Regions from separate parts of the Paenibacillus nuruki genome, predicted to be linked through region 1. Evidence: a T-box and tRNA genes for the amino acid it is inferred to sense, from the RefSeq annotation. Region 1 holds a T-box; the other holds one or more tRNA genes.
The links. The T-box of region 1 lies ahead of leuS (leucine--tRNA ligase). A T-box ahead of a tRNA ligase gene usually reads a tRNA of that ligase, here a tRNA-Leu.
Positions count from the first base shown of each region.

Region 2: it encodes a tRNA-Leu, which carries the amino acid that the T-box ahead of leuS (leucine--tRNA ligase) is inferred to sense. The anticodon was not compared.

Region 1 covers NZ_OY725677.1:726,973-730,232, forward strand. Annotated here, with positions in the region: gene RCP16_RS03305 (MFS transporter) at 1-829, shown strand, start outside; T-box leader at 887-1,168, shown strand; gene leuS (leucine--tRNA ligase) at 1,284-3,260, shown strand, end outside.
Region 2 covers NZ_OY725677.1:389,365-392,624, reverse strand. Annotated here, with positions in the region: gene ruvA (Holliday junction branch migration protein RuvA) at 300-914, opposite strand; gene ruvC (crossover junction endodeoxyribonuclease RuvC) at 911-1,414, opposite strand; tRNA gene RCP16_RS01970 (tRNA-Pro) at 2,051-2,124, opposite strand; tRNA gene RCP16_RS01965 (tRNA-Leu) at 2,135-2,214, opposite strand; tRNA gene RCP16_RS01960 (tRNA-Arg) at 2,230-2,306, opposite strand; tRNA gene RCP16_RS01955 (tRNA-Gly) at 2,327-2,401, opposite strand; tRNA gene RCP16_RS01950 (tRNA-Asp) at 2,456-2,531, opposite strand; tRNA gene RCP16_RS01945 (tRNA-Met) at 2,539-2,612, opposite strand; tRNA gene RCP16_RS01940 (tRNA-Val) at 2,639-2,714, opposite strand; tRNA gene RCP16_RS01935 (tRNA-Glu) at 2,727-2,798, opposite strand; tRNA gene RCP16_RS01930 (tRNA-Ser) at 2,891-2,982, opposite strand; tRNA gene RCP16_RS01925 (tRNA-Asn) at 2,986-3,061, opposite strand; rRNA gene rrf (5S ribosomal RNA) at 3,115-3,231, opposite strand.

The sequences.
Region 1 (3,260 bases):
CTGGGTTGCTTATTCCGGAGGTATGTTTGTATTGGGAGCTTATTATTCCAGTTATGCAATCAAACATCTAGGGTATATGCAGACATTATGGAGTGCTGTAGTACTTGCAGGAATCGGAGCTATTTTTGCTTTGTTAATCAATCGTGATCGCTTACCGAAAAAAGCAGGCAATGCCCGTGAAACATTACGTGAACTCAGCAAAGGCTTAACCATTGTCAAAACGCATCCCAAAGTCGGATTGAGTGGGATCGTACGGGTTATCAATAGTGTAGGTTCCTACGGATTCCCTGTATTTTTACCATTACATATGGCACAGTACGGTATACAAACCGGTACATGGCTCAATATTTGGGGAACGATTTTTTTAGGTAATATCGTATTCAATCTACTATTCGGGATTATCGGTGACAAGTTTGGTTGGAGACAGACGGTGATGTGGTTTGGTGGAGTGGGATGTGGAATTTTCACATTATTACTATTCTATGTTCCTGAATGGACGAACGGTAATTTGTGGATTACAACGATTGTTGGATTTATCTGGGGTGGATTATTAGCCGGTTATGTTCCAATCGCTGCACTTGCTCCATCGGTTGCAGGTGGAAATAAAGGGCCTGCCATGTCGATCGTGAATCTAGGTGCGGGGTTATCTGCATTTATTGCGCCTGCAATTGCTTTTGCTTTTATTGGTACGATCGGTGCAGAAGGGGTCGTATGGATATTTGCTATCCTTTATTTTATCAGCGCAATTATTACCAAATTTATTACAACACCTGAAGAAGATGCCGCCAAATTAGCAGGCAAACGCAAAGTGCAAGAGAATATTGCGTAATCATTGACTTTCACAGGTGAATTTTTTAAAATAGAACTATTGTTATATTTTATAATACAATGCTCAGTGAAAAGGAATAGTAATATCAGTAAGCATGTAATGATAGAGAGTCGACGGGTGGTGCAAGTCGATATGATACTGGTATGAACTCACCTTGGAGATATGTTGCAAGAATATGTGGCACGCTGTGATCGTTAGCGATACATAGTCAGCGTTGTTATGATAGTTCTGAACGACATCGGCTTCCTACCGTTATCAGGCAACTAAGTGAGTGAATAGCAAAGTATGCTTGTTCACTAACTAGGGTGGTACCGCGAGACACAACCTCTCGTCCCTAGCGATATTATGCGCTATGGATGAGAGGTTTTTTTGTCGCATATGCGCAGTAAAACAGAACGAAATTAATCTACACCACAGACACAAACGGTCTTTAAGACCGAAGGAGGACACATTGATGACAGATTCAAAAACAGCTCAACCCGGTTATCATCCACAGCAGATCGAACCAAAGTGGCAAGGATATTGGGATCAGCACAAAACATTTAAAACACAAGAAGAACCAGGTAAGCCAAAATTTTATGCTTTGGATATGTTCCCTTACCCATCTGGAGCAGGACTACATGTAGGGCATCCTGAAGGGTACACAGCAACAGATATCGTGTCTCGTTACAAACGGATGCGCGGTTTTAATGTTCTTCACCCAATGGGCTGGGATGCTTTTGGTCTACCGGCAGAACAATACGCGATGGATACAGGTGAACATCCTCGTGATATTACATTCAAAAATATTGATAATTTCCGTCGTCAAATTAAATCACTAGGTTTCTCTTATGATTGGGATCGTGAGATCAGTACAACCGATCCACAGTATTACAAATGGACACAATGGATCTTTATCCAACTGTATAATAAAGGGCTTGCTTATGTAGACGAAGTAGCTGTGAACTGGTGTGAAGCATTAGGAACAGTACTTGCGAATGAAGAAGTTATTGATGGCAAAAGTGAACGTGGAGGACATCCGGTTGTCCGCAAACCGATGCGTCAATGGGTGTTACGCATCACTGAATACGCAGAGCGTCTGTTAGATGATTTGGAAGAATTGGATTGGACAGAAAGTATCAAAGATATGCAGCGTAACTGGATCGGCAAATCTGTCGGTGCAGAAGTTCATTTTGATATCGAAGGTACAGATAAGAATCTAACGGTATTTACAACTCGTGCAGATACATTATTCGGTGCAACATACTGCGTATTAGCTCCTGAACACGAATTAGTAGACCTGATTACAACACCTGAACAAAAAGCGGCTGTTAAAGCTTACCAAGACCAAGCAACGCATAAGAGTGATCTGGAGCGTACTGATTTGGCAAAAGATAAAACAGGCGTATTTACAGGTGCTTATGCGATTAATCCAGCAGGTGGAGAAAAATTACCAATCTGGATCGCTGATTATGTTCTTGCAGGTTACGGTACAGGCGCTATTATGGCTGTTCCTGCCCATGATGCTCGTGACTGGGAATTTGCGAAGAAATTCAATTTGGAAATTAAAGAAGTGGTAGCTGGTGGTAGTGTACAAGAAGAAGTGTACACAGGCGAAGGCGAACATGTAAATTCTGATTTCTTAAATGGATTAAATACAACCGATGCGATTGCTAAAATGATTGCATGGCTTGAAGAAAGTGGCAAAGGACAAGGTAAAGTCACTTATCGTCTACGTGATTGGTTGTTCAGCCGTCAACGCTACTGGGGAGAGCCTATTCCTATTTTGCATTTAGAAGATGGGACGATGAAGACTGTTCCTGAATCTGAATTGCCTTTATTGCTTCCTGATATTGATCAAATCAAACCTTCAGGTACAGGCGAATCACCACTCGCTAATATCACGGACTGGGTAGAGACGATTGATTCTGAAACAGGAATGAAAGCACGCCGTGAAACAAATACAATGCCACAGTGGGCAGGTAGTTGCTGGTATTACTTGCGTTATATCGATCCACACAATGATGATGCTTTGTGTTCACCAGAGAAGCAAAAAGAATGGTTACCTGTTGATCTATATATCGGCGGTGTAGAGCACGCTGTTCTTCACTTGTTGTACGCTCGTTTCTGGCATAAAGTACTATACGATATCGGTGTAGTCGATACGAAAGAGCCTTTCCAAAAACTTGTGAATCAGGGCATGATTTTAGGTAATAATAACGAGAAAATGAGTAAATCTCGTGGTAACGTGATTAATCCAGATGATATCGTCAATGAATATGGCGCAGATACATTACGTCTATATGAAATGTTTATGGGACCACTGGAAGCAACGAAGCCTTGGAATGAAAATGGTGTAGAAGGCATGTACCGCTTCTTATCTCGTGTATGGCGTCTATTTATCAATGATGAAGGACAATTGAATCCGAAGATCACTGACAGTGAAGGTGAT
Region 2 (3,260 bases), 340 kb from region 1:
ATCCAAAGCTATCTTTAAATATACCCTAGCCACTTTAATATAAATATTTAGTAGAAGTTAAGTGCATATATTACATTTTTTTAAAATAGTCTTACTTGATCTTAATTATAATCCTAATCACTATATTAATTACGATCTTAATTACTACATTAACTACTGTATTATTCGTAATATATGCAAAATAGAAAAAACTTTTCAGTACGATACAATCTTCCACAAAATCTATGATCTTTACTCTCAAATAGACTGAAATATATTGAATTTCTATTCTTTTGATTTATTTTAGCATAATGATTGTATTAGCCAGTATACAACATTTTTAGTGCTCTCTTCATCACATCATCGGCTGTATCATCAGGGAATACCTCGTGTTTCAACGTTTGCCAGATTCGATCTAATTCGGTATCCGTATATCCTAATGCTTTCAGTCCATCGCGCACTTCAGGCCATACTTCTCCAGAAGTATTTGTAGATATCGCCGGAGCAAATAACCCTGTAGTAATCAGAGAATCTCCAATACCACCTAGTTTATCTTTTAAGTCCAAAATCATACGTTGTGCTGTCTTTTTACCAATCCCAGGCAATTTGGTCAAGAACGTAATATTTTCTTGATAAATAGCAGTAACTACACCCTCTGGACTACCACCACTCAAAATCCCAAGTGCTACACGTGGGCCAATTCCTGACACCTCAATCAATTTACGAAATAACTTCTGTTCATCACGAGTAGGAAATCCAAAAAGTTGAATCGCATCTTCACGTACATAATGATGAGTGTAGATAGTCACTTCGCCTGCTTCTTTCATCCATGCATAAGGATTAGGGCAAAACACACGATACCCGATTCCTTGCATATCTACAATCACATATTCATTCTCCAAATGGACAATCGGTCCGCGCAAAAAATCAATCATTTTTTCAATACCTCATTTATCTTGGAGTTTAGCAAATAAGAATGCGCATGACATACAGCAACAGCTAACGCATCAGCCACATCATCAGGCTTCGGAATTTTTTGCAAATTTAAAAACATTCGAATCATTTCTTGAACCTGTCTTTTTTCAGCTTTACCATAACCAACAACAGCTTGTTTTACTTGCATTGGTGTATATTCTGCAATAGGTAATCCCTTTTGTTTAGCAGCTAATATCATCACTCCACGTGCCTGACTAACAGACATCGCATTGGTTACATTCCGATTAAAAAAGAGTTTTTCAAAAGCTACAGTGTCTGGCTGATATTTCTCAATCAATTGCACTGTACCTTCATAGACATGTAATAATCTATCCTCATCCGGTGTATGAGCTTCCGTTTGAATACATCCGTATTGAACAGGAGTCAACTTACTTCCGTTTTTATCAATAAATCCAAACCCAACGATCGCAATCCCGGGATCAATTCCCATAACACGCAAATCTATCGCTCCCTTGTTGTACCCCATAAGTATTAATGATCTTACTTGAATATATAAGACAACTTTTATACAAAATAAATCTATTCTGTATATCGCACATTAAATCACCTAGCTAGTATAAACTAAATCATTTAACTATCAGGATTTAACCATATCATCGCTAGAAATCATAATCTTAATCATATATTCGATTTGACCTCAATAGGCGAACATATGTATCTCTTTCATTTTATTATAGCAAATATAAATCAACTTGAGTTAATAAAATAACAAAATTTCATTGAAGTTATATCAATTGTATTTTCGAAACAACTTCGGAGTATTTCAACTAAAATGATAATTATTTATAACTCCATCTATATGTATCCCTATAATTAAGTCGTTAGTTATATTCTAGTGTTCATTAATATTTATTATCATTTTTCTATTCGTTTTATACATTCTTATTTGCTTTTAATATCTACTTTTATATATCTGTAATGGCTACTATTTTATATTCTGTTGTTTATATTTTAATTATTGTATATCTTTCAGAGTAAAAAGTTTTTATAGTTCTACAGCTATATTTAAAATAAATATGAATTTAAAATAAACATAAAAAAACCATTGATCATAATGATCAATGGTTTTTTAGTATCGGGACGACACGATTTGAACATGCGACCCCCTGGACCCAAACCAGGTGCTCTACCAAGCTGAGCTACGTCCCGATAAATAATATGCCGGTGAAGGGACTCGAACCCCCACGGTTTCCCTCACGATTTTGAGTCGCGCGCGTCTGCCAATTCCGCCACACCGGCCAATCAAGATAAAAATGGCGCGCCCTAAGAGATTCGAACTCCTGGCCTTTTGATTCGTAGTCAAACGCTCTATCCAGCTGAGCTAAGGGCGCAAATAAAATGTAGAAAATATTGGAGCGGACGATGGGAATCGAACCCACGACCCTCGCCTTGGCAAGGCGATGCTCTACCGCTGAGCCACGTCCGCAATGTAATATTCATTGCATTACTTATGATCGAGCCAATTTTCTTTTAAAGAAAATGGCGGAACCGACGGGATTTGAACCCGCGATCTCCTGCGTGACAGGCAGGCATGTTAACCCCTACACCACGGTTCCAGATTAATTGCGGGGACAGGATTTGAACCTGTGACCTTCGGGTTATGAGCCCGACGAGCTACCGGACTGCTCCACCCCGCGTCATTAATACTTGCTATAAAATTCTATGGTGGAGATTGACGGGATCGAACCGCCGACCCTCTGCTTGTAAGGCAGATGCTCTCCCAGCTGAGCTAAATCTCCAAGAAGTAAATATGACCCGTAGGGGACTCGAACCCCTGTTACCTCCGTGAAAGGGAGGTGTCTTAACCACTTGACCAACGGGCCACAATAAAACCAACACTTTACATATTAACATCTTATTACTTTAAGAACAAGTTAATTTAAAACTAATTAATTTTCTCTAATAAAACGGCCTCTGGCGGAGAGAGAGGGATTCGAACCCTCGAGACGCTTGTGACGCCTACACGATTTCCAATCGTGCTCCTTCGGCCAGCTCGGACACCTCTCCATATGGCTCCCCGAACAGGACTCGAACCTGTGACAACTCGATTAACAGTCGAGTGCTCTACCAACTGAGCTATCAGGGAATAGTCACCGTCTCCTCGGATCGCTCCTTGAAACGGTCAATCTGTACTGCTCTGCTTGGCAACGTCCTACTCTCCCAGGACCCTGCGGTCCAAGTACCATCGGCGCTGGAGGGCTTAACGGTCGTGTTCGGGATGGGTACGTGTGGAACCCCTCCGCCATCATTACCAAACAGTCAGGCTGTGTTGCTCCCTGAAAACT